Regions from separate parts of the Paenibacillus sp. FSL K6-1558 genome, predicted to be linked through region 1. Evidence: predicted binding sites of a transcription regulator. Region 1 holds the regulator's gene; each other region holds the start of a gene.
What was found. The regulator NrdR, encoded in region 1, represses ribonucleotide reductase genes. The targets are predictions, from matches to a motif close to AACACNATATATNGTGTT.
Positions count from the first base shown of each region.

Region 2: MHI38_RS26565 (adenosylcobalamin-dependent ribonucleoside-diphosphate reductase) is a predicted target of NrdR. The motif match lies at 5,595-5,612, and genes of this name have one in related genera.
Region 3: MHI38_RS13940 (anaerobic ribonucleoside triphosphate reductase) is a predicted target of NrdR. The motif match lies at 8,728-8,745, and genes of this name have one in related genera.

Region 1 is NZ_JBBOCV010000001.1:5,909,485-5,920,362, forward strand. Features, by position in the region: gene MHI38_RS25755 (manganese efflux pump) at 25-789, shown strand; gene coaE (dephospho-CoA kinase) at 820-1,416, shown strand; gene MHI38_RS25765 (lytic transglycosylase domain-containing protein) at 1,413-1,976, shown strand; gene MHI38_RS25770 (alpha/beta-type small acid-soluble spore protein) at 2,075-2,296, opposite strand; gene nrdR (transcriptional regulator NrdR) at 2,412-2,879, shown strand; tRNA gene MHI38_RS25780 (tRNA-Ala) at 3,086-3,158, shown strand; gene MHI38_RS25785 (WYL domain-containing protein) at 3,266-4,228, shown strand; gene MHI38_RS25790 (type 1 glutamine amidotransferase family protein) at 4,336-4,962, shown strand; gene MHI38_RS25795 (S-layer homology domain-containing protein) at 5,143-8,757, opposite strand; gene MHI38_RS25800 (immunoglobulin-like domain-containing protein) at 9,226-10,878, shown strand, end outside.
Region 2 is NZ_JBBOCV010000001.1:6,094,303-6,105,180, reverse strand. Features, by position in the region: gene MHI38_RS26585 (acyltransferase family protein) at 1-226, opposite strand, end outside; gene MHI38_RS26580 (hypothetical protein) at 720-1,436, opposite strand; gene MHI38_RS26575 (ABC transporter ATP-binding protein) at 1,436-2,284, opposite strand; gene MHI38_RS26570 (hypothetical protein) at 2,308-2,484, opposite strand; gene MHI38_RS26565 (adenosylcobalamin-dependent ribonucleoside-diphosphate reductase) at 2,825-5,521, opposite strand; gene MHI38_RS26560 (SNF2-related protein) at 5,749-7,509, shown strand; gene MHI38_RS26555 (YqhG family protein) at 7,515-8,642, shown strand; gene MHI38_RS26550 (hypothetical protein) at 8,772-9,725, shown strand; gene MHI38_RS26545 (YqzE family protein) at 9,841-10,038, opposite strand; gene MHI38_RS26540 (N-acetylmuramoyl-L-alanine amidase family protein) at 10,231-10,878, shown strand, end outside.
Region 3 is NZ_JBBOCV010000001.1:3,234,243-3,245,120, reverse strand. Features, by position in the region: gene MHI38_RS13960 (FAD-dependent oxidoreductase) at 1-924, opposite strand, end outside; gene MHI38_RS13955 (glycoside hydrolase family 3 C-terminal domain-containing protein) at 1,296-4,127, shown strand; gene MHI38_RS13950 (methyl-accepting chemotaxis protein) at 4,404-6,152, shown strand; gene nrdG (anaerobic ribonucleoside-triphosphate reductase activating protein) at 6,170-6,679, opposite strand; gene MHI38_RS13940 (anaerobic ribonucleoside triphosphate reductase) at 6,676-8,637, opposite strand; gene MHI38_RS13935 (hybrid sensor histidine kinase/response regulator) at 9,092-10,729, shown strand.

The DNA.
Region 1 (10,878 bases):
TACCGCACAGGGGAGGAATCCGGGGTGCTGCATCATTTTATTTCATTACTGGCGCTTGCTTTTGCAGTGAGTTTAGATGGTTTTGGAGTTGGAATTACATATGGACTTCGGAGGACCAAGATTCCGCTCTTATCCATTGCTATTATTTCGCTTTGTTCGGGATTGGTAATCGCGTTATCTATGCAGGTTGGTGTGCTCTTATCTCATGTTGTGTCCCCAGAAGTAGCTTCAATTGTGGGGGCTGTCATTCTCATTGTGATTGGTGCGTGGTCGCTTTTGCAACTGATCAGGCGGCGGGGCAAAGAACGTGAGGAAGCAGAGAGTGAATTGGTGCAGGAGAGATTGCTTCAAGAAAATGGAACAACGGAATCGGGGCTTTCATCCAGAAGCAAGAATCAATTAATGGTTCTGGAAGTGCAACCTTCGCCAACGGATGGTTCGGTGGAGCGCATGGTATTTACACTTGAATTGCGCAAGCTGGGTGTGGTTATTCAAATTTTGCGCAGCCCGTCCAAGGCGGACATGGATAACTCAGGCAGTATCTCCGCACAGGAAGCGATGTGGCTCGGAATTGCGCTGTCACTGGATGCCTTTGGTGCAGGTCTGGGTGCGGCATTGCTTGGATTTCCTACGCTGTGGACAGCACTGGTGATTGCTTTGTTTAGTGGGGCATTTCTGTCACTTGGCATGAAGGTAGGATTACGGTTTGCAGCACAGCGCTGGATGCAGAAACTCTCAGTTCTGCCGGCCCTGCTGTTAATGATTATGGGAATATTCAAGTTGTTTTGAGGAGTAATAAAGCTGTTATGAGGTGAGACGATGAATATAGGCTTAACGGGCGGAATCGCAACAGGCAAAAGCAGTGTTTCCGCCTATCTGGCCAGTAAGGGAGCGCTGCTCATCGATGCAGATGTTATTGCCCGGGAAGTTATGTTGCCTGGGCATCCCGTTTTGGCTGCCGCTGTTCAGCGGTTTGGACAAGCTATCTTGAATGAGGACGGAACACTGAATCGGAAAAAGTTAGGGAGTATTGTTTTTCAGCACCCTGAGGAACGTAAAGCGCTTGAGGCCATCACTCATCCGGCGATCCGGAAGGAAATGCGTGAGAGAGCGGCTGCATACGAATTGAAACATCCGGACAAGCTGGTGGTGTCGGATATTCCTTTGCTGTACGAGTCGGGCCTTGAGGAAGGTTTTTCGGAAGTTATGGTCGTATATGTACCTAGAGCAGTACAACTGGAGCGACTGATGAACCGGGATCAGATGACCCAGGCTGACGCCGAAGCACGCATTGCGGCTCAGATGGATATTGAACGCAAAAAAGAGCGGGCAGATATCGTTATTGATAACAGCGGATCATGGGCTCAGACGGAGAAGCAGCTTGAATTATTTTTAACGCATAAGGGTTTATTATGAAAATATTGCGTAAAAAACGTGTACTGCTGATCATGTTTGTTTCCTTTGTACTTGTATTATTTCTAAATACGAACTGGATGGCCTGGTTTTATCCGATTGAATATAAGGAAGAGATTCGGGCGCAATCCCAAAGTTATGAGGTTGATCCGTTTCTGATCGCTTCGATTATCAGGGTGGAGACCAATTTCAAGACCAGTAAAGAATCCAAACGTGGTGCGATCGGACTGATGCAGCTCATGCCGGATACGGCGAACTGGATTCTGGAACAAGCCAAAATTCCGGATACTTCGCTGGAGGAATTGAAACATGAACCCGGGCGAAATATTCAACTGGGGACATGGTATCTGCGTAATCTGTCAGACCAGTTCGGTGGCAACGAAATTGTGATGATTGCCGCTTATAATGCAGGACCGGGGAAGGTCAGCAGCTGGTTGAAAAATGGTGTATGGGATGGCACGCTTGAAACGGTGAAGGATATTCCTTTTGGCGAGACACGCCACTATGTACAACGGGTTATTTACTATTATAATCAGTATGTGAAGATCTACGATACGTTCTAAAGCGATTGCTCGGAAAAAGATAAGGAGAAGCACGGAGCAGACCGGTAGTGTACCGGCCGCCCCATGCTCCTCTGTGTAACGTATTACGATGCAGATGATTATTGGTATTGACCTGCCAATTGCTGTTCTGCAATTGTTACCAGACGCTTCGTGATGTATCCACCGATCGAACCGTTCTCGTAAGAAGTCATGTTACCTTGGTACCCATCTTGTGGGATGCTGATTCCGAGTTCTTGAGCTACTTCATATTTCATTTGCTCCAGGGCTGCGGAAGCTTTAGTTACAACCAAGTTGTTGGAGTTACCGTTGCTTTGTGCCATTGCTGTTCACCTCCTCGCGGGTTGGTAAAAGTATTATGTGTCGCGAATGCGATTTTCATTACAAGATATGCTCAGGGAATATGTGGTAAAAAGTAAAAGTGGGAAGTGATCTAAGTTGAAATGTCCTTATTGTGGTTATTTAGGTACCAAAGTGTTGGACTCCAGACCAGCGAATGAATCGAAATCCATCCGCCGCCGCCGCGAATGCGAGCAGTGTGCGAGAAGATTTACAACCTTTGAAATGATCGAAGAAACACCGTTGATTGTCATTAAGAAGGACGGCAGCCGGGAAGAGTTCAGCCGTGACAAAATTCTCCGTGGTTTGATCCGTGCGTGTGAGAAGCGTCCGGTCTCTGTAGAAACGCTGGAGATGATGGTATCCGAAGTGGAGAAGTCACTGCGTAACACAGCCGAGGCTGAAGTGGAGAGCCGCCAAATTGGTGAGCTTTTAATGGAGCAGCTGTTTCCGGTCGATGAAGTAGCGTATGTGCGATTTGCTTCGGTGTACCGCCAGTTCAAAGACATTAACATGTTCATGAAAGAACTGAAATCACTGTTGTCCAAAGAAGATCTGGAGGACTAATGTAGTGGGGGAAAAGGAGAAGAGCAATCCGGAGCTGCATCTGGTATATGCCATGCCGTGTGTGCCCGTAACATGAATGTTCTTCTCCATAAGATTTCGGCGATAGAAAAGATTGTTGACAGTCCAGAAGGGATTTTATATGATATAGAAGTCGCCTGTAAAAATGAGTTTTCAGCAGTGCTGGACAAGATATAATTTTATATCCTGGGGCCTTAGCTCAGCTGGGAGAGCGCATCGCTGGCAGCGATGAGGTCAGGGGTTCGATCCCCCTAGGCTCCATAAGAGTTTGACAAAAAGAACGGCAGAGATGCCGTTCTTTTGTTTTTGTGAAAATCAATTGACGTATGTGGAATTCCTATTATGATGATATGGGGGAGGGGTGTTTTATGCCCAAAAAAGATAATATGTTAGCCATCCTATGGATGTTGAACTCGGGAGAGAAGTTGACTGCAAAACAAATATCCGAAAAGCTAGAAGTCAATATAAGAACCGTTTATCGGTATATTGATGCACTATGTTCTAGTGGGGTGCCGATCATATCCGACGCAGGCCATCATGGTGGATATAGTCTGCTGAATCATTTTATCAGAGCGCCTCTATTATTTGATATGGAAGAAAAAAAGACACTTCTTCATGCTGCTGTTTTTGCAAAAGAAGCTGGATACCCCTTGAGTGAGACATTAGAGAATGCGACAGCCAAGTTGAAAATGTATTCGAATGAGCAACAGGAGAGCGCACTAAACCAACAATTATCTGGATTTGAAGTGATAAACCGCATGGCCAGCCCTTCGAGTCAGCTCGTATTAGCGGAATTGGAGCATGCTGTTGAAAAGGAAATCACTGTAGAGATAGATTACCGTACAAACCATGAAGAGAAGCCAAAGAACAGGATGATAGATCCGTATGGTATCGTTTACTGGAACAATAAATGGTATACAATTGCATTTTGCCACCGAAGAAATGAAATACGAAGTTTCCGGGTAGATCGGATTTTAATGATCAAGCGTACTCAACTAATCTTTAAGCGTCCTGAAGCTTTTTCTAGCCGTGACTTTTTTATGAAAAACCTGTTACCTGATCTTGTGGGGAAGGAAGGGTTAATTTCTTTAAGGATCGAAGGCAGGCCGGAAGCGTTAGACGAACTAAGCATGCATTGGTTTTTAGGCCATCATCTGCAAGAGCGAACATCTAATCAAGCCATCTTTTTATTTGAGGAAAAATCCATTCATAATTCTGTCCCTTATTTTCTTCTATCCTATGGTGTATCCATTCGAATCATCGAACCCCAGAGTGTGAAAGACAGGCTTGTTGCTATTGCAGCAGAGTTAATGGAATATTATCAACAATAATAGCTTCACTGACAGCGGATGTCAGTGAAGCTGTTTTATAATGAGATAGTCAGTGATTATCGATGGATTGTAGTCCTTGATAGATAAGAAAAGGGGAGAAATTCAAAATGAAAAACACAGTATATCTTTATGTTTTTGACAGCATGTCCGATTGGGAGATAGGTTATTTAACTGCTGAGCTGAACTCAGGAAGATACTTTAGAAAGGGACTGGCTCCAGTACAAATCGTTACTGTTGGGCTCGAAAAGACTCCGGTAATTACAATGGGTGGGTTGAAAATAACACCTGATATTACAGTGGATGAGTGCAACATTACAAGCGTAGATGCATTGATTTTACCTGGGGGAAACACATGGACAGAGGATATTCACAGGCCCATATTAAAATTTGCCGAGATGTGTTTACAGGAAGGGATCGTAGTTGGAGCGATTTGCGGAGCTTCCATAGGACTTGCTCAAGCAGGCATGTTAGATTCCCGCTCGCATACAAGCAATGATCTGGCGTATCTTAAAATGATTTGTCCGTCTTACACAGGCGAAGAATATTACAAATTGGACGTTGCTGTTACGGATGGAAAACTGATCACCGCTTCCGGAGTAGCTCCACTTGAATTTTCTGTTCATGTTTTAGGAGCGCTAGATGTATTTTCTCCAGAAACATTAGACGCATGGTATCGTCTTAATAAAACGCATGAACCTCAGTATTTCTACGCGTTAATGAATTCAATCCAATGACCGCTCCGTTCAAGAGAAACGCCATCACTTCAATGTGATGGCGTTTTTTGATGGATTGCTCCGTAAGTCTGTCTTCTTATCGGAAGTGAAAGAAAAGACGTTTTCTAAAATGGTCCTCTACAATGGAGGACTTTAGGTATGTTGCTTAGCCAGAAGGAGCGTATCATCCTGTACACGCTTTCAATTATGCGAGTGTTCGATGAACCTTACAAAGAGAGTAGCTGCTTCGGAGCGGGTAGCAGTGGCTTTAGGAGCAAAGAGATTGTCCGAATTGCCTAATACAATACCGTTGCTCCGCATCACCTTAACGGCCTCCAATGCCCATGAGCTGATCTCACTCTCGTCCGTGAAGGACTTAGACTGGCTTTCAGGTATTTGATAGCCCTTGTACTGCATGTAGTTGTAAAGGATTACTAACATCTGCTCGCGAGTCATCTGAGAATTAGGGTCAAACAGATTGGCGTTTAAACCGTTGACTATGCCTTTTTCTGCCGCCCACTCGACTGCCGCCGTGTACCATTGTCCGTCCGTCACGTCGCTATAGCGGGAACTCCTATAGTCGGTTTGTTTTACGTTCTCCAGATTGGCTAGTACCTGCACGAACATTGCACGTGTCATTCCGGTGCTAGGTGAGAATGATGTAGAAGTCGTGCCGTTGAAAAGGTTGTATGTGTAAGCGGAATTTACGTTACTGTAGAACCAGTCATCCATGGTGGTATCCCTAAAAGGATTGCCCGATCGTATGAGGAAGCCCAATGAGGTGGCATCATTGAATGCAAGCACCGTAGCCTCACGGATGTTTAGCGACAAGCCGCTGTTTAAGTCGACTTTTGCTCCGTCCGGTCCAATCAATATCGTACCGTCGCCCCGGATCTTTGATCCTTCATGGATATGCAATTGATTGTCATTTGGCAGGTTCACGTTGGCTACTTTGCCACCCACAGTGACCGTACCGTCGTTTTCGATTGTCGATCCACCAGAAATGGTCACTGTGCCTTTGCTGCTAGGTAGCGTCACTTGGGCGATCTTGTCCGCCGGAATAGTCACCTTACCGTTAGAGTCTATCGTTGTACCCTCTGGTACCGTGATCTCGATCTCGCCTTTGGTTGAAATCTTGCCGCCACCGGGCAGGGTGGTAATTCCATTTTTGTCCGTGACAGCGGGTTTATCCTTCGGTGTAGTCAGGGTGTAGTTCGAATTTGATATTCCGTTATCTGTCCCGGTGCCCGTACTGTCGGAGTTGCTTGTGTTACCAATGTTGCCTGTATTACCGGAAGTTCCACCAGAACCAGGCACGGTAGGAGTTGTCGCCGCTGTTAGCATGGCCGTCACACTGATCTCTGCTCCATCGCCCTTCGCGTTCAACGCGATGATCTTGAAGCTGTAGCTTTGGCCGTTTGTCAGGTTATTGAAGGTATATTTGGTCTCCGCCGCATCCAATGTGACTGGCGGTACGTTGCCATACCATACCTTATAGCCTAATATCGCGCTACCACCGTTGTCAGCAGGAGCAGACCAGCTCAAGGTGACCCGTCCGTCACCTACTGTCGCCTTGAGTCCACTCGGCGCACCGGGCGCAGCCGGTTTTCTTTGTGCGAACATCCAATCAAAGACATCTGTGTAGTCATTGTTCCAGGCCGGCAAGTTAGAGGATTGTGCCGTGGGAGCTATACTCCAAGTTCCCATCGTTATCTCGTTGTAGAGAACAGCCGCTTCAACTTCATGCGCTATATAATCCGCCAGAACAGGTGTGTTGGCAGGATTAGGTCTCAGATTAGGCTGATCAAATTGATTGTAAGGCCACGTAAGTACCTCATTACTTTCAAAGCGTGAAGCCCTTGCGTTAATCATTTTCGGCATATTGTTATTGATGTAATTATTGAGGTTAGTCTGGTAGCCACCAACATTATGAGCATTTAAAAACATCCAATAGGCCAAGTTATTGTGTGCCTCATTGGAGTTAGCGTTCGGTGAACCGCTTACCGGGGCCATCGGTGCGGCAGCAGCGAAGAAGCCGGGATAGCTGTTAACTAAGTTGTTCGTATACTGCCCGCCCCAGGAGAAGCCTGCTGCATAAATACGGTTAGGATCTACTTCGCCGCTAGCGATCAAGGCGTCAATGACCTTTTTAACATTCTGTGTGGAGGGAACAGAAACGCCATTATAGGAAATATTCAGGATGTGGCTGGCGTATTTTTCGGGATTCTGGGCCATTTTTTTCATTAGAGCGACGGAGCCGTTGGCAGATTTCATGGCCGCTTTTTGGTCCGCCGCAGCGTTTGTGCCGCCGCGTGACATGCCGTGGGTGTACACATATAACGGCAATCCTTTCATCACGTTACCGTCTTCATCCTTATGAAGGTAGAGCGAGCGATTGACCGAATGATCCGTGAAGGTTGTGAACTTATCAAGGATGGCATTTACAACTTTTTCTTGCTCAAAAACCACGTTGTGAAGTGCATTCCCCTCTGTCAGCACGATCTCACCCTTTGGGCTGAGGGTGTAAACCTGCTTTGTTGAGTTACTGCTGCCGTCCAGTGTTGTATTGCCGCCGCTTTCTGAATAAAACTCAGACTCAACCACGATGTAACGCCCGCTCGCCAGTCCGTCCTGATAATCTGGTGAATTGCTAACCGGCCCCACATAGCCGCGTACCTTCGGTTCATCATTAGCATATACCCTTGTGATCTTGCGTGGTCCTTCTAAGGTAACCGCTTCACCATTCAGGGTGGTGTTCCTAACCGATAAGGCGAACAAGTCCGGATTAAGCGCGGAGCCTAACGCCGCCTTTCCCTCGCCTAAGTCAATGATGACAGCCGTTGTGTACTCCCCGCTGGCAAAGTTGTCATTCCATACGATAAAGGGGAGTACCCCTGCGTCCGGATCGTTCTTGAATGTCACATGAATGGTATGGTTAGCCTCAATATTCGAAAAGGTATAAGAGCTAGAAGATAGAGTCACAATCTCGCCATCTACCGTTACCGTATCCACAACTTTACCGGAATCGGGGGTAAACGTTATTTCTTTGTTAGAGCCCCGATCTACTCTAAACACATCGCCGGGTGGGTTCGACATGATCGAGCCGCCCGGCCCGGCAGTTGCGGTAATGGATAATCTAGTGTCCACTTCATTGGCTGAGATAAGCTGCAGGCTGTCTGTAAATGAATCAGAGCTAGTATAAGCCGCGTCGGGTACTCCAAAAGAGGAAACGACTTCATAGCGGTCACCGCCGTTTTCCGTTGAGTTATTAATGTAGACCTCAAAGGTAAGCTTTCCCTCCTGTAAGGTCAAGTTTCTTTTGGGTATTCTCATCTCCACGATATATCCAGTTTCCGTAATCTGGGTCCATGCAGCTCTGCCAGGAGCGGCCTGCCCTGAAAACACACCCGTCGCGCTGACACGCCATTGATTAGAGCCACTGGTTCCGGTACCCACATAAAACTCCAGGCTGTCGTACCGGTGATCTCCGCCAGCTCCCTGATATAGATTACTGTCATTCACAACTACACGGGCATACAGGTAGTCGTGATCCCAGAGGATTCTAGCTGTGCCCGTGGCATGGGGTCTTGGGTCGGTGGGCACCGTGCTTTTGTTGATGTGATGTTCCATGGTTTGGCTCCAGAGTGGGTCGTTTGACCCGAGTTCGGGAGTGCCAAAAATGGCGGCCTTTGTTTCATTTGTTACTGCTGAGCTCTCAATGTTGTCACTGTCGGCAGCGTAGCTCGTAGGCATTAGCGAGGTCACCATTACCAAGCAACAAAGGAACGCGAGCATTTTTCTAAATCGTTTTGGCATAGATGCAATCCTCCTTATTTTTTGATCCGGTGCGCTCATGGTTTACTCGCATCCGTATTTGGAAGCGTTATCAAGTTTATAAGCGCCCAACTATATATATTATGTTTATCTAGAGTTAAATCCTTTATTTTCAATGTAAAGTATATATTGGAATAAAAACGATTGATTCGAGGAATAGGGACAATGCTTCAATCCAAATCAAATTTCAAATTGAAATAAAAAAGTCCACGTTATTAACATGATAGTACATTGAATTGAAATATCGGAACACGTAATATGAAAAAATGTAAGCGTATTCATTTTGGGGTGGTTCTCTAGTTTCTTGAGTGAAGGGGTCTTGGTTTGAAAGCGAGCTATGGTTTTGTGTGCTTCTGAATATTCAATGAGGGGAAGAATGCTATGCGAAAGCGAATGACAAACATCACTTTGGTTTTACTGTTGACCTTCAGTAGCTGTTTTAGTTTTGGTATGCCATTTAAAAATCAAGCTTCAGCTGACCCAATTACACCAACGATGTTGGCGCATTATCCATTGCTTGAAGATGTGTTGGATACATCAGGTAATGGCAAGCATGGGACGGCTGTAGGCAATATCACTTATGCCGATGGTCTTACTCTGCCTGGAGGGACCGATAGTACTACGAATTACGTGCAACTTCCTACGGGTTTGTTCGACCATCAAGAAAACACAACGATCTCTGTATGGATGAAGAGTAACACTGGACGTGGGAATTACGCAGCCTTATTCTACGGTACGCCAGCAGCTGAAAATAAGTTGCCAACGAATTACTGGCTGTTTAATCCATCCAATCCAAGTGGTGAGTTTAAGTCCGTATTTACAGATGGCAATAATGTTGATCAGCCTTGGACGACGGAGGTAGGCGTATCAGGCCCTTCTACGTCACAGTATGAAGGTCAATGGGTTCACTATACAACGGTGATTACAGAAGACTCTATTACAGGTTACATTAACGGAGTAAGTATAGGCACCGTCTCCAAAGAGAAAACAACAGCAAGCTTTGGTACGGATTTGCAAGCTTACATCGGTCGCTCCAATTATTTGGGGGATGCTACTTTTGCGGGTAGCTTTCAAGATTTGAGAATTTACGGAGAGGCATTAAGTAGTGATGATATCGCTGGAGTATATCAACAATCACTCGATGAAAAGCAAGTACAACAAAGCAAAAAAGAGCTGACGTTAGGTGACCTATCTGCCGTTACCGAATCTCTTGAACTTCCTTCTGTCAATAAATATGGCGCATCGATAGTATGGTCTTCCAGTGATGAAAGTGCAATTAGCCCAACGGGGGAAGTGTTTTTACGAGAAATGGAGCAACAAGTGACGTTAACGGCAACCATTTCTTTGGGTGGGAGCCAAGCAACGAAGGCGTTTATCGTCACCTTGTTGCCTAAGGATGACTCTATTGAACAAGTTACTGTTAAAGGTGTATCTCTTAATGAATCTACACTTCGTTTATCAGTAGGGGACAGCGAGACACTCGTGGCTACAATTTCACCTGCGAATGCAACCAATAAAAAAGTTACCTGGACATCGAGTAATTCCAGTGTAGCGAATGTCGATTCGGCAGGTAACGTTACAGCGGTTAGTGAAGGGACAGCCACCATTAAGGTACAAACGAAAGATGGAGATTTTACAGCTGTATCCGCTATTAACGTTCAAGCCAAGTCGCAAAATGATGATCTGATTCTTCATTACAACATGAAAACCACTGCAGAAGTAGATGGTCAACTCGTACTGAAGGATGTCGCCAACAAACAAGTTACATTTGATGGAATATTTAAAAATGCAAATAATGGACAATTCATTTCTAACAGTGAGGTTGGTTTTATTTCCTTCAATGGTGGGAGCTCTACATCGAATAGTGGATACGTTGAGATTCCTAAGGGCTCCAATGGACTAGATCTATTACAAGGTCTGAATGAGATTACCGTATCTTCCATCGTGAACTGGACGAATGATGGTACGAATCGCTGGTTTTTCGGTCTGGGTACAGTGTTAACACCGGAAACAAACAAGTATTTTTTTGTAACTCCACGTCACGGTAGCGGAGCGGGCAATATGATTGCTACAGGTATTTCTAGAAATGGCTGGCCGAACGAA
Region 2 (10,878 bases), 180 kb from region 1:
GCCTTAACCAGAAATCTCCAAGCGCAATGCGCCCATGTTCCCGCCACTGGGATAACAAAATATCGGTAATCAGATAGCCTGACAGAACAAAAAATATACCTACACCGAGCAGCCCGCCCGGAATGAAATCCAAATTTAAATGATAAGCAATCACGCCAAGTACCGCGATGGCTCGTAAGCCATCCAGTCCGTTCATATGCCTCTTTTTTTTCACTGATTGTGACATGCTCGCCCCTCCTTGTTACTGCGAGTCCACATCCATCGAGATCGGGGCATCCTGTTACACTGGCTCATTCTAGTTGTTATTAACATACGTATTGCACCTTCCATCTTTCATTTACAACATAAAGAAGACGAACTGCCTATAGATTTAGTTGTATTGATTGTGAATCTAACTTATATTTTCTCGTGATTTCACGATTACGTTTAGCATTATACGCCTGAAAACAACTTCATAATTGACAAGAATAGTTACAAACCCGTTTAACCGATGTAACCTTTTCTGCCAGCATAATCAGCTGTAAAATCATACTCTATATTTAATGTTTAATATAGTGCTTTTCATCGACTGGACATAATTACCTGAACTTATTCAATAGAAAAAGGCCGCCGACTTGCTCAGCAGCCACTATCCATTATAAACCTAACTCAGAGCGGATTGAAAGTTTTGCTTATAATTGCTTCTTCCTTCCTAGGACTCTAGAGGTGGAACGAGAATATCATTGCATTGAATCCAGCTTGCGTCTGTGAATCATTAAAACAAATAATCCTGCTGTAATCGCACCATATACGAGCGGTATAATTATTACCATTAGCTTCTTAAATAGACTTTGTGCATCATAATTAATTAACACATCTATAGTACTACTTAGAGGAGGCAACAGATAAATCATTGGTGTAAATCCGTCTGGCAACACCTGTTCTATACCTTTCACAGAAAGTGTAATAACAATGAGCACACTCAGCATTAAAAAAGACATGACTCGGGAACGAACAAACTTAGAACTAAACCAGCAGGCTAAAGCAATTCCCAGCCAAGATGAAACCAAATGATAAATCAGGGCCATGCCTAGCTCTTCAACACTCGGAGTTCGATCAAACTTTTGAAAAATGGCTGGGAACGAAACGGCATACAGAGCGAGTGGAATCGTAAAAAGCCAGCAATATAACAATTTCGCAACATAAAGTTTTACCAAACCGCCACTATGCAATACCGTAACCGATTCCTGATTTGTCGTTTCCATATCAATCAACGTATAACAAATAACAACAGAAATAATAAAAATAAATGTTGTTGAAAATGCATAACTAGCCATTACTGGATTCGGAACGACACTGTATACGAAAATAATCCCCATAAAAAATACAAAAGTAGCCGGACCATAGCGATAAGAACGCATGAAACAGGTATGTAAATATGACAGTAATGAAATCATTAGCCTAGCTCCTTTCTCGTTAGACTAACAATCTCTCCACCTTTATTTATAAATTCGGGTAAAAAACTACGATAATCTTTATACATAAAAGTCATGACCATATAACCATTTTCACTTCTTTTATATGTAATATCGGGGAAAAATTCAAGAAGATGATCAACAACGCTTAAATCTATGCTGCCTTCCAGCTCAAAATATACAACCTTCTGCTCAGAAGACGTATGTATACTCTCCTTACTCAGTCTTCCTTGATGAATCCAGTATGTGTTGCTTTCCAATTGACTTGCTAATAACGGATCGTGCACGGCTGCCAAAATCGATGTCCCTTCTTCCTTAATTTTGTTCAGAGAATGAAGCAAATGCCCCGTTGACTCTTCATCCAATCCTGAGAAAGGCTCATCTAATACCAGAAGGTCTGGCGGCTTAATCATAGCTTGCATTACATTTGTTTTCTGCAACATTCCTTTTGAGAAATGACTCATCTTCAACTGATCACTCTGTTCAAGACGAAACAAATCATGCAACTCCTTGATACGTTCTTTCAACTCTTTCTTAGTCATACCTGATATTCTGCCCATGTGTGTCAGATACTCCGTCGAAGTCATCCTTAGTTTCGATAATCGATCCGGGGTATATCCAATCACCAGATTCCTATGCTCAAGTAACCTTTGACCCGACGTTAATGGAATTAATCCACTCACCATTCGGAGCATCGTACTTTTCCCGGAACCGTTGTTTCCTCTTATAATAATGCAATTTCCTTGGCTAATCACAAGCGATACATCTGTTAAAATTTCTCGGCCGCCGTATTTCTTAGAAGCTTCTTTTAATGTTAATAACGCCTTCATTGTCACCTTTCCACCACCCTTTACTAACGATCCCGTTTTCTTTCTAATGTGATCCATGAATAGTAGAGCATCCAAAATAGAGGTGGAAATAGAGCTACTGCAATATATCGATGGTGATATGGGAGCGTAAAAATGGTACCTACTGAGATCGGCACGATCAGAGCAAACAAAAACAAGTACTTTTTCCAATGTTTATTCATGATAGATGCTACCTCCTTCCTTCGTCCAGAACCTGACATGAACATTCATTTAAACGGAATATGTGCCTCTTTTAACTGGATTTGTAAGAACACCGTCCTTATTTTAACATATTTAAGATTAAAGGGATGTCTAATGAATAAATAATTCAGATGAAACTAGATTCAATGTACACCGTTGACTAAAGAGACCTATCGACGTCTAGGCAGTTCGATTGAAGTCTAGCAACACAAAAAACGAAGTGCTGGTATGTCAGCACTTCGTCTGTACACTTTTTAGGTTGAACATCCTTGTTCAGGCTCATTAGAGCAACAATTCACTCCAGATTTGTTCTGGAATAGCTTAATTACACTTGCTGTATCCGCAGTTACTGCATGTTTTGCAGCCCTCCACATTGATCAAGGACGCCGAGCCGCATGAAGGACATAAGTCGATAGATTGTATAGGAGTCTTTTGCCCCTCACCTCCAGCATCGTCCAGTTGTGAGGTCGGTGTCTGCGTGTTCAGCAGAACTTCCTTTGTATTGTTGCTGCTGTTCATACGCTTAGCACTGATCGGATTCTTCACTCCAATATCCTCATTTATCTGAACATGGCTTTCCAACGCTTTCGCGACGGCATCCGCAATGGATTCCACACGATTAGCTCCAAAACCAATGGCCCCTGAACCTCCGATGCCTTTCAGATGTTTGATAAGCAACTCCACCTTATGACCATGATCGCCATATCGCAAGAATAGAGAGCACACCCGGCCCAGTGCCTCCGCCATCGCAAACACGTCGGAGCCTGCCTTGCCTACGTTGAGGAAAATCTCACCCGGTGTTCCGTCCAGATCATTAATCGTAATGTAAGCCATGCCAAACGGCGTATGCATCTTATACGTTGCTCCGCGCAATACTTGTGGACGACGTTTATATTGTTTATCCACCACACCCGTAGTCTGTTCTCCCAAGTCTGGCAAACTGGACTCTCGCTCTGCATACACCGGATTTGCTACCGAAACGGACTCAGCTACCAGACTGTTGAATTCCTCTTTATCCGCATTCTGCCCCTCAATAGCTGAGGTGTCTTCTTTCTTCGAAGTAGAAAGTACTTGAACATCTCTACTGCCGTCCCGATAGATCGTTACCCCTTTACAACCTAGATCAAAAGCTAGCTCATACAGCTCTGCCGTATCCTGCACCGTAAAATCAGCCGGACAGTTTGCCGTTTTTGAGATCGAACTGTCCACCCACTTCTGAATGGCAGCTTGCACGCGAATATGATTTTCGGCCGAAAGATCCATCGCCGTCACATAATAATCCGGTAGGGACTCACCAGGATGTTGCTCCAGCCACTCCTCAGCAATCGGCACAAACTGTTCATCATACCCAAGACGGCTCTGGCGAAAATACTTAAAAGCAAAATACGGCTCAATGCCAGTCGATGTGCCCACCATCGTTCCGGTACTTCCCGTAGGCGCCTGAGTAATCAGCGTCACGTTACGAATTCCTTTTTGACGGATCGCCTCTCCAACCTCTGGGTACGTCGCGATCATCTGTTTCATAAATCCACTTTGTAAGTAAGGTTCTGCCTCAAACGCCGGGAACGCCCCCTTCTCCGCGGCAATCTCCGCTGAAGCGAGATAGACTTCCTTTGCCATAAATCCATACAGTTTATTGAGAAAATCTAGCGATTCAAGACTGCCATAACGGATACGCAGTTTGATCATCAGCTCCGCAAGTCCCATGGTTCCTAGCCCCACCCGGCGTTCACGTTGCTGATTTAATCGATTTTCTTCAAAATGATACGGCGTCGCGTCAATCACATTGTCCAGAAATCTTGCCGAAATGCGCGTCGTTTCCGCCAGCTCTTCCCATGCCACATCGTGGTTTGTTTCATCATAGAATTTGGACAAATTGATTGCTGACAAATTACATACGCCCCAGCCTGGAAGGCCCTGTTCCCCACAAGGATTAGTACAGATGATCGGATTAAAATACCAGCTGTTCGACATCTGATTGTAATACTCCATAAATACAACACCGGGTTCGGCTGATTTCCAGGCGGATTCAATAATCGTATACCATATTTCACGTGCCTTCACTGTCCGGTATGGAATAACGTTATGGCCTGCCTCTTTCCATTTGGTCAGATCCCCATCCCACTGCGAATCATAGTCCGGGTCACTCGTATCGGGAAAAACAAGCTCCCAATCACCGTCCTGCTTCACAGCCTCCATGAACGCATTGCTTACGCAGACCGACAGATTGGCATTGGTCACTTGCCCCATCGTTTGTTTAACCGTAATAAAATCCAGCACGTCCGGGTGCCAATCGTTCATCATCAGCATCAGCGCACCCCTGCGGCTACCGCCTTGTTCGATAAGCCCCGTCGTATAACTGAACAAACCGCCCCAGGATACCGATCCGCTGGACGAGCCGTTCACACCTTTCACCACAGCCCGCCGCGGACGAAGGGATGACAGATTGATACCCACGCCACCGCCGCGAGCCATAATTTCAGTCATTTCGGTCAACGTCTTCATGATGCCGCCCCGGCTGTCTTGCGGAGAAGGAATGACATAACAGTTAAACAGCGTCAACTCATCACTGGCCCCTGCACCAGCAGCAATACGTCCACCAGGAACCAGTTTCCAGTCATCCAGCACCAAGCGAAACTTCTTCTCCCAAACAGCCTGTTGTTCAGGTGTCGATTCAACAGCTGCCATCGCTCGGGCAAGACGATCCCACATCTCTTCCGGTGTTTTCTCTATCGTAAGTGTCAACTTTTCCACATCGGTCTCAATGATCGTATCGCTACGTGTCCGCACTTTAACTAGTTGTGCCTGCCGTTCAACAATCTCACCGACTTCCTTCACCGGAAACTTGGGATCATCTTTCGTTAATACAAGTACTACATCTCCGACTTTTGCATGATTTGAATCGGCGTCCTTCCATGCGTACCGATCGAGAAATATTTTCTCGCTGAGCCCTTCCAGCTTATGTTTGTTCTCATGATGCTTCACTTGTTGGTTCGTTCCTGTATTGTTGGATGCCATCTCTGCAATCAACCTCCCCGAATAAACCGTTCATTTTAAATTCAATGCTGTCTTTGAGAATAATTTATGCCTAGATACTACATGTAGTGATTTATAACCATTATATTACACTATATGTTGATTTTCTATGTGATCTATATCATAGATCCTCTGAAACGGGTTATGAACTTGCCTTCCTTCGTCCATACTATTACCTACGAATAACACAAGAACGGAGAGGAAGCATCATGAACCGGAAACATCCGCATCATATGAATCAACCTGTAGCTGACTTACCTGTTCCTCTTGAGTTTGATCGAAGCTGGCTGGAACAGCTTGAATCTCGTTTGGACAAGGGCGGCCCATGGGGGGATTACCGACTCTTTCAACTCGGTATTCAGGCGGAAGAAACGAATCTCATTCCGAACTTTGACGAAATTCAATGTCTGAAACATTTGCAAGATCTGACCCCACTTCCTCACCAAATGGATACGGCACGCAAAGTATTATTCGAAATGTCAGGCCGAGCCATTCTCGCCGACGAAGTAGGTCTGGGCAAAACGATTGAAGCCGGCCTGATTTTGAAAGAATATATGGTTCGTGGTCTTGTATCTAAAGTGTTAATTCTTGTCCCCGCTTCTCTGGTATTGCAATGGGTACGTGAACTCAATTCCAAATTTGGCATCCCGGCAGTTGCACAGAAAAAGGCTTATTCCTGGCAAAATGACGTTGTTGTTGCTTCTATGGACACTGCCAAGAGAGACCCGCACAAAGATATGTTACTAGGTATGGACTATGACATGATCATCATTGATGAAGCACATAAACTCAAAAATAAAAAAACAACCAATTATCAATTCATGCTGCAATTACGCAAAAAATACTGCCTGCTACTCACTGCTACGCCTGTGCAGAACGACATGAGCGAGCTTTTCAATCTCATTAACCTGCTGAAGCCCGGTCAGCTTGGTCGTCAAGGCGATTTTGCCGCCAACTTTGTCGTCGATAAACGTGTGCCCAAAAATCAGGAGCAGCTCAAAGATGAGCTGTCCAAAGTCATGATCCGTAACAGGCGTGGCGAAGGCCCCGTGCAATTTACAAAACGCAACGTCTCTAACGTGGATCTGCAACTTTCGCCTGAAGAGCAAGCACTCTATGACGGGGTAACCTCGTTTGTCAAAGATCAATACCAGGAAGCAGGCGGCAACCTTAGCAGCATGCTTTCGCTCGTTACGTTGCAACGGGAAGTCTGTAGCAGTCGGGACGCTGTGTTTGTAACACTCGTCAATCTGTCCAAAAAGCTACCGCTGGATTCTCCACTGCGGGATAAAATCTGGGAACTGGTGGCTCATATCAAGGCGATTAAAGAAAATACAAAAGCCGAAAAAACGATGGAACTGATTCGAGATATGAATGAAAAAGTCATTATTTTCACGGAATACCGAGCGACGCAGGAATATCTGCTGAATTATTTTCGTAACAACGGACTAACGGCTGTTCCCTATCGGGGCGGGATGAATCGAGGCAAAAAGGACTGGATGATGGATCTTTTCCGTGGCCGTGTTCAGGCGATGATTGCAACGGAAGCTGGTGGTGAAGGCATCAACCTGCAATTCTGTCACCATATGATTAACTTTGATCTACCGTGGAACCCGATGCGGGTAGAACAGCGGATTGGCCGGGTTCATCGGCTCGGTCAGCAGAATGACGTTAACATTTTCAACCTGTCTACGAAAGGTACGATTGAGGAACATATCCTGCATCTGTTGCATGAGAAAATTAATATGTTCGAGATGGTCATCGGTGGACTGGATGTCATTCTCGAACGGCTCGAGAAAAAGGAATCGATCGAAAAGAGTCTGTACAAAATTATGCTGGAATCGCAGAACGAAGAGGATATTCGCCGTAAAATGAACTCGCTCGGACAGTCGCTGAACACAATTCAGCGCGAAGTTGCTGACGAGGTGCCTTTAATCACCAAACTTGATCTTCACAAAGGGGGTAACTGATATCCATGACAATGTCACCGCATGAGATCCAAGCTTACGTCCTAACCTATCTGGAAGCTTTGGATTGCCAGATCATGGAGCGGTCACCTGCTCATGTGACGGTTAAATTATCACCTGAAGCAGACAAGGCATTAACGAACCGTCCGTATTACTGGGGATTTGTGGAGCGTGTAGGGGTGGAGCCTGAGACCATGTCATTTACTTTTGTTTTTGACCCGGAAGCTTATCAGCAGATCACTGAGGCGGCGGAAGCCAAGGCCAAAGCGTCTCAGCCTGTTCAAACGCCACCTGAAGCGAAGCCTGATGCTCCGAAAGAAACGATACTCGGACGTTATTTTGGCATCACGCCTTCCATGCCGCAGCTTGGTCCCGGACGCATTCTGCGAGAAGATGTCGTGTATGGTAGCCGCAGATTACAGCAGATATTTGCTGCAGCACGCGAAGGTGGCGCCTTCGTAAACCTGTTTGAACAAGCCGCCAAACGCCAGATCAGGGCCACATCTCCGGCTGTGTATGAACCTTGGCTAGGGGTTTGTTTTAAAGTCGAGTTTGCTTGTGACCTGAAACGGGAGGAATTACACTTCCTTGGCATTTCACTAAGATCGGGTGAAATCATCGAAAAGTTCGGAAGCAAGCTGAGCCGGCGTGATCTCAGTCCAAGACTGGCTGAAAATATGCATGCTCAGTCACCGAAAATTTCGCTCGCTGATGCAGGGGCTGCTCTCGAATCACATCTCACCGCTCACTTAAGCAGGCTCGATTATAGCTGGGCGGAAAAAGCGAAAGAACGCCTGCAACTCGAACTCGATGTGGTGGACGCCTACTATGAAGCCGTACTGCGAGAAGACATGCCTGAGACTGAGGTTACTGAAGATGAAACGGTTCGTCCTGTTATTAATCGGGTTCGCGGCATATTAGAACCGGTCCCAGCTGACGTGGAAATGGCCGCCGAATCTACCATACAACAGACGCAAGATGATGTAGACCCTGACCAAGAAAAAGCAAAACAGGCGGTCATAGATCGTGAAGCGATGAAACTGCAGTACGAGAACAGACGAACCGAGATGATCTGGCAATATGAGCCGAAGGTGAAGGTCACTGCCATAAGTAGCGGCATGTTTCACTTAAGATAAGACGAAGACACTACTTTTCCTGCAAATGCTGGCAAAAGTAGTGTTTATTCATAACCATTGAACCGACAGGTTGCATCACCCTTTGCATCCCCTATACTTTACAATGAAGTCAGGAAGAAGGTGTTTACGATGAAAAAACGGCCCCGGTCAAAACGACGAAATATCAGGCATTGCCTATCGGTCTTCTTGAGCATGATCATCTGCTTTGCTCTTCTCTCCATCTGGCCGACGGCTCATGCAGCGGCACCAACTAACAGGTTTGCACCCGCTTCTGTAGAGCAATTCGCGCAACTGCAAGTGAACGCACTCGGTACCTCCAATCCAGATTGGCTTGTAGCGAAACTTGAATATTATCCATTAGGTCCAGGTAACCATGGCTGGTTTGTGCATGCCAGGATTCAGGACAAGCCCGTTGGATATATGATTATTTCCACAACTCCGCAAGGGCAGCTCCTTCTCAGTGAGTATGGTCAGGGAGAACAATCCCTGTATAATAACGAACTACTAGGACAGGCTCTGGAACGACAGGGTTTGGATGTAAAAACATTACAAACCTCAGGCGGAAAGCTTACACTTCTATATGCTCCTCCTCTTTTGGCTTATTGGAAAGTGGAACGTGTAAATCATCCCGCGATGTACATCGATGCATCCAATGGAGACTTGTTGCCAGTTGATCAGTTAGAACGTGTAGAGACTGGCTCTGGAACGAAATTTTTCGAGTTAAAGGAGTTGCAACAACAGATACCCATACTTGATACAACAAGATTGCAGACGAGTCCTGTTATTCTACAGCCTGCTTTTGACCCTTCATCTCAACTAACCTGGCTGACATCTGAACCTCTGCAACCCTCTCAAGTGAAGCAACAGCTCCAGCAGAACTATAGAGAAGCCCTTGTCTTCTCAGCAGAAGAATGGAATCTGTTCTACGGTGGTCCTTTGCCAGTAAGCGGATACCAGATATGGAGTATTGCAGGTTCAACGTTTGATCTTTACGTTGGTCTTGGTGGTTTTAACTCCACACAACGCTTCATTCCCTTGAACAAGCTTTTGCATGATGGACATTTCTACAAGACTAATCCTTAATACATGTACTCATAATCTTTTTTATAACTCAAAATGATTCATAAAAAGACGCATCCTAATACAGGATTGCGTCTTCTTGAATTGGCACTCGTGTTCGTCTTTTTGAAGAATCGGTTCAACTCTTCTCTGATCTTCGTTTTTTCTTGTCTACCCATAAGGATACCGCAAATGGAATCATGCCAAACCATTTCATGGACCAGGGTTCTTTCCTTCTGCTTTGTGCTCTCCGTTCCTTTCGCTCATCTTTCGGCGTGTCGATGTAATGTACTACACGTTGCGTAATATATTTAACCAGTTCATCACTTTTAGCCATATAGCAGCCTCCCTCTTCTTCCGCACCTTCGTGATCTAACGTTATCCCTATTGTGCGCAAGACGTGATTGAACTAAACATTTTTTTGTGCAAATAGCGTATGAAATGATCTAAAATGCACAGTCTAATGCCAAAGGTATCCATCCTGCCTTTTTCTCTTCAACACTTATATTTTGAAGGAGTGTATAATTCGATGTTTAAGCTACTTCTGACAACTTCTATAGCCCTGCTGATTAGTGTTTATTCTATGACCGGTTTCTCCTCTGCTTCTACACTGACTCTTCACGATCCATCTGCCTATCGGCCGTCCATCATGCCAATTACCGATGGCGATGCCTATCATTCAAGTCATCATGCTTTTGCCGCACCCGTTATCCTGCTGGATGTTGGCCACGGAGGTATTGACGGAGGAACATCCGAAGCAGGTGTTCTGGAAAAAGACATTAATTTAGCGATCAGTCAAAAGATATACTTGCTGCTTCGCGGCAAAGGTTACACCGTCATCATTAACCGTCTGGGTGATTACGCACTTAGTGATGAGAACCGTTGGTTAAACAGTCGCTCACGTCACATCAGGGATCTCGCACAGCGCAAAAGCCTTAGTGAGGAAGTCAGCACCGATATCGTCGTTAGCATTCATGCGAACTGGAGCCCTCGTTCAGCTACGCACGGTCCGGTAGTGCTTCATCAGAAAGAGGGACGCAGTTATCTGCTGGCACAATCGATCCAGGATGCCATGAACCAATTGTGCGGTACACACCGTGAAGTGGTCTGGGGCAAACCGTTTTACATGCTAAATTATGTGAAACATCCGGCAGTCATTGTGGAGACCGGGTTTTTA
Region 3 (10,878 bases), 2.7 Mb from region 1:
GATGCCTTGTCCGGTTTTATGATTTTCTCCGCCGAACAGAATATGCTCTTTACCATTATGAACGACAGCACGGAGTGAACGGGCCGGATCATCATCGGAGATGTACATGCCACCTGCATAGGGCTTCTCAGGCTCAACCATCACCGCATAGGAGCGTTCAGCATGCAGGCGGGTAAAGTAAAATCCCGGATCATATACGGGAAAATGGGAAGCAACCACGATGTGCTCTGCCGTGACGAATGAACCATTATAGGTTCTTACTTTCAGAGAGGCTTCTTCTTCCACATCGGTTACCGTTGTTTGTTCATAGACACGTACTCCTTGTTTCACGGCTGAAGCAAGCAGGTGATGCAAGTAAGCTAATGGGTCGAAACGTGCTTGTCCAGGCATACGAATGCCTGCTCTCGAGGGGACAGGAATCGGAAGGGGGTCTACCCATTCACCAGGGATGTTGAGTTTGCCATAAGCGGTCAGCTCAATCTCCAGCTTTTTGATATGGTCATCGGACTGAATATAGACGTAGGCATCCTCATCGACCCACTGACATTCGATCTGCTTTTCCTTGACCAGACTACGCATCCAGCTCGCTGCATTTGCATTCCCTTCATAGTACATCCGTGCCTGCTCATGTCCGAAGTGATGCATAATTTCATCATAGATGACCCCGTGCTGTGCAGATACTTTGGCGGTTGTATGGCCTGTTGTGCCGTCCAGTACTTTTCCAGCTTCAAGCAGAACGACACTCAGTCCAGACTGGGCAAGCAAATAGGCTGTGGTGATGCCTGCAATCCCGGCTCCGATAATCGCTACATCCGTTGTAGTATCTTCTGTTAACTTCGGATAAGATTCGAATGTATTCGCGGCACGCCACAAAGATTCGGGAACCGGTGGTAAACTTGTGTTCAACTGCTCATTGTTATTCATTGGATTGGTTTCCTCCTAATCATGATCACAGCATAATAGGGGACGTTCAGAAGCAGAAGTCCCTGTACTTCTAATCAGGATTGCCAGAGTATGCCAGAAAAAAACGAGTAGCTAGATATTTTTAAGAAAGGAAGAGGAACATTTTCTTGAAACGTCCCTCTGTTTTTTTATATCAGAATGTTTTATAGTAAGATTACCGAAATCGTTTTAGGTTTTTGGTTAATATCCCCTAAAATAAAAATAAATCATGTTTTATAAAGGTATTTTGCCTAATTTAGAGAGGTAATCCGAAAGATATGGTCCGTTTTCGTGAATTAAAATGTATTCGCTATCATAATTAATCTATACTATACATTAAAGGGAGAATAGATATGACAACTCATCAAACGAAATATCCGTTTCAAGATACAACAATGGCACTTAATGATCGAGTGAAGGACCTTGTGTCCCGTCTCACGGACGATGAAAAAATTGAATCCATGCTGCAATACCAGCCAGCCGTAGAACGCCTGGGTGTTGCTGCTTACAAACATGGAACGGAAGCCGCTCACGGCCTGGCTTGGCTTGGTGAAGCTACCTCATTCCCGCAGCCTGTAGGACTCGCATGTACGTGGGATACCGACCTGATGAAAGAGATCGGCTCCGTCATCGGAGACGAGGCACGTGTATTTTACAAACGGAATCCTGCCGTCAACGGTCTTACGCTGTGGGCACCCACGGTGGATATGGAACGTGACCCGCGCTGGGGACGAAACGAAGAGGCGTATGGCGAGGACCCGGAACTGACCGCAGAGCTGACAACCGCATTGGTCAAAGGTATGCAGGGCGACCATCCCAAGTATTACAAAGCTGTGGCAACGCTCAAACACTTCCTCGGCAACAACAACGAAGTGGATCGTGGTAGCGGCTCATCCAGCATTGATCCACGCAATATGCGTGAATATTATTTGAAAGCGTTCGAAAAGCCATTCAAGCAAGGCGGAGCACAGTCGATGATGACAGCGTACAACTCGATTAATGGCACGCCGGCTTTGTTGCATCCTTTTGTGAACGAGATTGTCAAAGGCGAATGGGGCATGGATGGATTCATCGTCAGTGACGCGGGCGACGTGATGGGCATCAAGAATGATCATAAATATTATGAATCCCACACACCGGGTACGGTTGAATCGGTCAAAGCGGGGATCGACAGTATCACCGACGATGCCGAACTGTCCAAGCAAGCGCTTCGTGAAGGATTGGAGCAGGGGCTGCTGACTATGGAAGATATCGACACAGCCTTGTTTAATACATTCCGTGTGCGATTCCGTCTAGGTGAATTTGATCCGGAAGAAGGCAATCCCTACGCTGCAATTGGTGAGGAATCCATGATGACGGAGAAGGCCAAAGCGCTGTCTCTCCGGGCGGCAAGAGAGCAGGTGGTTTTGCTCAAAAACGAAAATGGTACCCTTCCGTTGGACAAAACCAAAACAGGCAAAGTAGCTGTGATTGGCCAGCTTGGCGGAACGGTCTATCGGGATTGGTATGCTGGTACGCTACCCTACAGCGTCACGCCACTGGAAGCGATTCGCGGCAAAGTGGGCAGTGATAACGTAACCTACCAGGACGGTGACCATCGCATCACGCTGACATCGGCAGCAAGCGGCAAAAAGCTGGGCCTTGTCAGAGTGGAGGGCTCATCTGAGATGGCAGTGGGAGCCTTTGAAGAAGCCGAGACATTCCGAGTGACGGATTGGGGGTTCGGCAGTTACACGTTGCAGGCAGAGAGTAACCGCAAATACCTGACCACAGATGAAGAGTCGGTCACTGCCTCGGCTAATGAAGTGTACGGCTGGTTTGTCAAAGAAGTGTTTCATCTGTTGCCACAGGCGGAGGGTCGTGTGGGGCTCACCACATGGAATGGTAGAGTCGTGACGACATCGAACGATGGCCATGATGCACTCAAGGTGGCCGAAGAGTTGACAACATTCGGTGATGCAGAGCTATTCGAGCAAAATGTCGTAACGAATGGGATCGACGAAGCTGTTGCTGTAGCCAAAGAAGCCGAGACAGCGATTGTATTTGTCGGTAACAACCCGCTTGTTAACGGTAAAGAAGAAGTGGACCGCCCAAGTCTGGAGCTGGCTGAATCACAGCTTCAGCTGGTAAAGGCTGTGCATGAAGCTAACCCGAACACCGTAGTGGTGATTGTAGGGAGTTATCCTTTTACCTGCAACTGGGTTCAAGAGAATATTCCGGCAATCCTCTATACGTCACATGCCGGACAGGAACTGGGGAACGCAGTCGCTGACGTATTGTACGGAGATTACGCACCTGCAGGCCGTCTGAACATGACTTGGGTACAATCGGAAGATCAACTGCCTGATATCCGGGATTATGATATTATCCAAGCGGGCCGCACGTATCAATATTTTGAAGGAAATGTGTTATATCCGTTCGGACATGGTTTGACCTATGCTTCATTTAAATACAGCAATCTGGAGATTAGCCCTGCGCAAGCAGGAAAAGACGACCGCGTGACCATTCGAGTGGATGTGACGAATACCAGTTCAATCGCCAGCGACGAGGTCGTGCAGTTGTATGTGCGTGCAGGAAAGTCACGAGTGAAACGTCCACTCAAAACGCTAAAAGCTTTCCGACGTCTGCATATTGAAGCTGGAGCGACAGCGACTGTTCATTTTGATCTGCCTGTTCAGGAATTGGCCATCTGGGATGTTACTCGTGATCGTTATGTGGTCGAGGATGGCATCTATTCGATTATGGCAGCCAAATCTTCCTCCGATGTGCAGTTGGTCGCAGATCTAAAAATAGATGGAGAGATCATACCTGCACGTGACTTGAGCGTGACTACACGTGCCGAGAATTATGATGCTTATCGGGGTGTGGAACTGGATGAGTGCAAAGAGGGTGGTACAGCAGTTCGTGTCATAGGAGAACAAGGGTGGATTGCCTTTAGGGATGCTGACCTTGGCAACGGGGCCACCACATTTGAAGCTCGCCTATCTGCAGAACAGCAAGGGGGTCTGCTGGAAGTGAGATTGGGTACCCCGGACGGTGCCCTTGCAGGACGTGTAGAGCTGGCACAAAGCGGTGCCCAGCAGTGGTCTACGGTAGAGGTTGAACTGACAGGCGCATCAGGAGTGCAGGATATCTATCTAATATTACCTGCGGGCGTCCGTGTTCGTCATTTTGAGGTGCGTTAACATATAGAAAATGTAAACGATAGAGAGCGGAATAGAAGAGATCGCTGACCATCTTTTTCCTATTCTCTATTATGCGAGGTCAACCTGTTTTTAACGGTTGGCCTTTTTTATTTTTACATGATCCCCATTCAAAAAAAGCAATTATATCACGATATATATTATATAGTGTCATATCATTTGCTGAAGGCAAAGGTGGAGAAAGGAGTCGGATCCGAACTCATTCTTTATCAGGACGGATATGTAAGCTAGAAAAGTAAAGGAAAAGGGGAATCTGCAATGTTACGCTACTTCCGCAATCGAAGTTTGGTTTTCACCAGTTCTGTCCTGATTGCCATCATTTTGTTTGTAATGATCATCCTGATGAGTGTGTTGAATTTCAAACAAAGTCAGCAGGCTTACTACGAAGAAATTAATCAGGTAGGTAAGGCGCTGTCCAATCAGCTTCAGCTCAACCATAAGTGGGTAGAACAGGCGAATCAGCAACTGGGGGCTTCACCTAAGCCAACATCTCCCGAACTCACGTCATTGAAAGAACAACTCGATGCAATGACCGGTGTTGCCTCTATTGCAAATGCTTATATATTCAAATCGGATATTATCGAACGGGATGGGAAACAGATCTTAACGGGGGTGCAAGTCAATCAGGCACTCTATGATCTGGAGATGGTCCCCGGTGTCGAATACGAAATTCCAGAAGTAGTTCAAGATACATATGATCATGTATTCCAGAACGGAACCGCTTTTACAGAATCATACACGGATACTGCAGGGACGTGGGTGACCTATCTAAGCACGATCAAAGATGATACGGGTAAGACGATTGCTATTTTTGGTCTGGATTTGGACGCAGCCCAAGTGAAGCAGGATCAGATGTGGATGTTTTTGTATAGTCTGGGGAGTGGATTTGTCATTGCGGTCATTATGATTATAGTTATGGTCATTCTGGCTCGAATTGTACTTCGACCATTACAGAAACTCGCAGACGTATCGAAGCAGGCAGCAGGCGGCAATCTGACAGTCAGTCTGGATGTACGCAATAACAATGAGATCGGCCAAACGGCCAACGCATTTAATCATATGCTGGGGGGGCTACAGCAACTGATTACAGGCATTCAGTCCACTTCTGCGAGTGTGACCCGCTCAGCTGCGGATCTGCAGATGAGTTCGGAACGTACCACTGAAGCTTCACAAGAGATTACCGAATCGATGTTGCAGGTGTCCTCCGGGGCAGAACAGCAACGACAATCCACGAATGAATGCCAGGAGTCCATCGGCGAGATGGTCATTGGCATCAAACGAATTGCTGACTCGTCTCAGGTGGTTGCTGAACTGGCTTCGGATACAACCGATCTCGCTAGCCGAGGTGAGGCAGATATTACAACGATGGTCGATCAGATGCAGAAGATTGAACTTAACATGTCAGGCACGGTTGTAGTTCTCCATGATCTTCAACAATTGAACAGCAGCATCGGTGGAATCATGTCCATGATTCGGGATATTGCGGATCAGACTAGCCTGCTTGCGCTGAATGCTTCCATTGAGGCAGCTAGAGCAGGTGAAACGGGAAGAGGCTTTGCTGTGGTTGCACAGGAGATTCAGAAGCTTTCGAATCGCTCCAAAGAGTCTTCTGATCAGATCGACCAGATTCTTCAAGGTATCCTTAATCATACGGAGAAGGCCGTAACTTCCATTGAAGAGTCAGTGGATGTCGCTAAACGAGGAGCAGAGACATCCGTAGTAACGGCAGAAACATTCCGCCAGATTGTCGAATCTATTCAGAAGGTATCGGGACAAGTCTACGAAGTATCCGCCGCCTCTGAGCAAATGTCAGCCAGCAGTGATCAGATTGCTGCTTCTTTGGAGCAATTGGGTGTTGTGGCTTCGGATTCATCCGGTAACGCGAACAAGGCTCGTGCTTCTTCGGAAGAACAACTGGCGCTGATGGAAGAAGTATCAAGTCTTTCTCACGAGCTGAGAAGTTTGGCTTACGAACTGAATCAGGTCATCCAAAGGTTTCAGGTGTAAAAGGAGAAAAAACATCGTTACACTGCACCAAGATGCAATGTAACGATGTTTCCAGATGCTTGCGTTGCGCGCACGTCAATCAAGCGCTGATTACGACTTCCACGGAAGGGCAGAGATACATCACGCTCTGCTGCAAGGTAACGCCCGTCGATAATCACGTCACATAGCTGTGCAAGCTCTGCTCTTTCCGGGTCGGCGATGAGTTCCTCATACTCGAATCCGGTGTAGGCCCATACCGTCAGATCTGGCCTTGCATCCCGAAACTGACGTACCCAACGAGTACATGCTGCTGCTGAGAAAAAGGGGTCACCCCCGCATAACGTCACGCCATCCAGTAACGGATGGTTCGTGACCTCATGCAAAATCTGTTGCTGCCGCTCTTCTGTAAAGGGTTCACCTGCGCGAAAACTCCACGAATCCGGGCTGAAGCAGCCCGGACATGCATGGCGGCATCCGCTGATAAACAGCACAGCACGAAGGCCGGTTCCTTCATTGACCGATTCGGGAATGTAACCAAACAAATTCACCGGTGTTTCACCCGATCCCGTACTTCGGCCTGCTTCGCAGCATTGAAGCGTACCTTGTAATCTCCTGTCAGATAACCGGTTACACGGCGCAAGCGCTGGAAGTGAACCTCATTTTCGTGAACTTCACATCCCGGACAGGTATCACCGATGACCCCCTCATACCCGCATTCAGGGCAACGATCAATCGGATGATTGATTGAGAAGTAACCGATATCCTGTGCCAGCGCGTACTGTACGATGCGCATAAAGGCTGATGTATTTGCCCGCACATTGCCGTCAAGTTCAACATAAGAGATGGCTCCGGCATTGCACAGAGCGTGGAATGGAGCTTCCAGTTCAATCTTACGGTAGGCAGGAAGGTTATGATAGACCGGAATATGGAACGAGTTCGTATAGTATTCACGTTCATTCACACCGGAGATCGGGCCGTAACAGGCTCGGTCTATTTTGGTGAATTTGCCGGATAAACCTTCAGCAGGTGTAGCAAAGAGCGTAACGTTCAGGTTATGCAGCTCACTCATCCGATCACAGAACTCTCTCATCGTACGGATGACATTCAGCGCCTCGCGATGCACATGCATATCTTGTCCGTGATGGCGTCCATACATAGCAGTCATACATTCGGCGAGTCCGATAAATCCAAGAGACAACGTGCCGTGTTTCAACAGATCGGCAACCGGCTCATCCGGTTCCAATTTCTCTCCGCCTTCCCATACCCCTTCACGCATCATGAAGTCCGATGATTTGGCAGGCTGTTTTTTCTGAATGGCATACCGATGAAGTAAACCCTCCACGGCATTGTGCATGATTTTATCCAAGGCCACATAGAATCCTTCCCGATCCGCAACAGCCCGATTGTTTTGGCAGATGCCAAACCGAATCCCGAGTTTCACCAGATTGACCGTATTGAAAGACAGGTTTCCTTTACCACTTTGCCGATTTCGTCCAAACCGATCCGCAAGGGTGCGTGTGCGGCAGCCCATCGTTGCAATGATCGTGTCCGGGTCTTCCGGATGATAGAAAGGTAAATTAAACGTTGCATCCACATTGACAAAGTTAGGGTACATGCGCCGTGAAGAACAGGTTACCGCGAGGCGGAACAAGTCATAGTTCGGGTCGCCCTGAGCTTGGTTAACCCCTTGCTTACACTGGAAAATATGCTGTGGAAATACAGGCGTTTCCCCATGTCCGAGGCCACGAATCGTTGCTTCGAGCAGGGAGCGGGACACCAGACGACCCTCCGCTGATGTACACATACCATAGTTTAGCGATGTAAAAGGAATCTGTCCGCCCGCTCGGCTACTCATCGTATTGAGGTTATGTATAAGAGATTCGGCGGCTTGTCCTGTCTCCAGTTCTGTTTCCTCACTTGCAAAAGCAAATGCCCGCGGGCACTGTTGCTTCGCTTCAGCACTGTTCAGATGAAGCTTCTCGTCCGTCAGCAAGGCTTGTTCATCAAAAAGCCGTTGACCTTTGCGGAAATGCTTGATGAAAGAGCGTTGTACGTAAGGCGCCAGATCCCAGTCGATTTTGTTGGCGGATACGCCGCCGTACTGACTGTTTTGCTGTGACTGGAAGATGATCGCGACCAGAGCCATCGCAGACATGATGGTCTGTGGTGTGCGAACCGATCCGTTCCCTGTATTGAAGCCAGAAGCAAGCAATCGATCGAATGGAATAAAAATGCAGTTCGTTGTTCCAAGGGCATACTGATCCAGATCGTGCACATACAGATCGCCATTCTCCACCGCATCTGCAAGCACCTCTGGCAATACATGGCGCATGGCATGCCATTTGGCTGTCTCCGATCCAAGCCTGCTCATCTTGCCGCTGAAGGAATCTCCATTCAGATTTGCATTCTCCCTCAGCGTATCAGCGTCTTCTGCGCCAATAATACGTCTTCCCAGGTCAGATAACAGATCGGTTGCCGGTGGTGCGGCATGCTCAAGCATAGTCATGTAACGTGCCTCCTAAATGATTTTTGAATAGATTATAATTTGATTAATATACGAGTTATATACTACATGTAGATTTGTATTATCCATTTATAAACTATATGTGGTTTTTTGGGTGTGATTATGATCACACCCCTTGTGAGGTGGAAGAGCACCTTCCGGGATTTAGCGCGGGTTTGAGGTTCCCAAATTTCAAACAGAGGCGTATAATTTCTACTTACCCTGCAAGTATAAACTTACAAGTCAGATATCGTGGATCGAAGTATTTTTTCAGATCTGTTCGGTGAGAAAAGAGGTTACAGGCACCAGTATGATTCTCTAGTACTTCTGTGGTGTTAAACATATAAGTATAGTTTGTGACAATCGTTCGGATTCCCCGGCAGACCCTGCATGTGAATCAACATTCTGATCGGTGAACTTAATATAGCAGCCAAGACAAACAAAGAGGGGTTGGATCATGGGGACGGTAGAAGGCGTTAACCAAGGCTTCTATGAAAATATTGAAGAAGCAGCGGCCCATATTGTGGACGTATTAAGTGGCATATTAAGAGTGAATACCATCTTCGTAGCCACGAATGACGGAGTGACTAATGTCATTCTGGAAGCCTTCAACCGCAAGGAAGAATTAATAGTCAAAGGGACTGCGCTTCCTTTTATGGAATCTTACTGTAGTCTGGTCTTAAGAGACAATAACAGTGTCGTTACCATTTCGGATACCACCGAACATTCTGTAACACGATCAATGAATGTCACGGGTGGATTGGGTAATCGATTTTTCGTGGGAGTACCTATTGTACGTAGAACAGGTGAAGCTTTCGGAACGATATGCATAATGGATGATCCAGGGTATAACATCAGTGAAACCGATATGAAGACGCTGAAAGCTATGGCTGTTTTTCTAGGATACGTTGTTGACCTGGAGAGTGCGCTGCACGTTCAGGAGCAGAGACTCAGCCATTCAGAACAATTGCAAGAGAAATTACAGGCAGAGAAGGAACGTGCCGAATCCGAGGCCATGACCAAGACACAAATGCTCAAACTGATGAGTCATGAGATCCGTAATCCGCTGAACGGCATTTTGGGATTGACAGATCTGATGCGGACACCCGACATGTCGGAGGAACAAGCTGAGTATGTGAACATGATTGAAACGAGCGGTAATATTCTGCTTTCACTGCTCAACAATATGATGAATTTTAATATCAATGAGGCAGGGAAAACGGTTATTCATGATGATCCCTTTGATTTGGTCAGCACCATTGAGAACACTGTCTATCTCTATGCCGGAACAGCTGCGAGCAAAAAGATAGAACTGGGGTTAAACCTGAATCTGAACGTATCGCAGGTTTTCATTGGTGATGAGATCAAGATTGGCCAGATGTTGGGCCATGTGATGCAATACGCCATGGATTCCACTCGGGAAGGTGCTGTACTGGTAACAGCAGAGATGAGGGGAGATGAAGTAGAGGATACAAGCCTGCTTTTGCTACGGGTTAGATACACAGGACAAATGTTATCCGACAACCGTTTGCGAGTTTCGACTGCCAAACCGGAAGCGATCAGTACGGAAAAACTGATTGGTAGCAATCTGGGACTGGCAGTCAGCCAGAATCTGGCCATTCTGATGCATGGTCGTATCCAGGTGAACAGCCTGCAAGGTGACGAAACCGAGTTCCGGATTTCATTGCCATTACGCAGATATTGGGATTTGCCGCAAATCACAAGTGTGCAGCAACGTTTGAAAGCTAAAAAAGTGCTACTCGCCAAAGATCCTGATATTTTGCAGGGCGTATCCTCCCTGATGCGGAATTGGGAGATGGATGTGCGCATGACTTCGGGTTCAGCCTCTGCATATGAATGGATCAAGGAAGGTTATAAGCCGGATGTGGCTGTTGTAGATCTGGGCTTGCGTGAGGGCATTACAGTCGATTTCGTCATTGCGCTGAAACAGCAGATTGAAGGCCTGCCTGTCATTGTGCTCGTTCCATATGGGATGCATATGAATATTCAGCAGACGGAGGTTTTTGATGCCGTGCTGACAAAGCCAGTTAGACAGACTGAGCTTTTAAATGCACTGAGTATTATTTTGCCATAAAAAGAGAAGATGAATTTCTCTACCAAGGTTACAGAAGGCACATCACTCGCGGTGTGCTTTTTTTGCTGTTTTTCCTGAGTTTCTACTTATATGTTTTTCCATTTGTTCAGGTTGGGTTACAATAGGATATGGAACTTAACTTCATCATT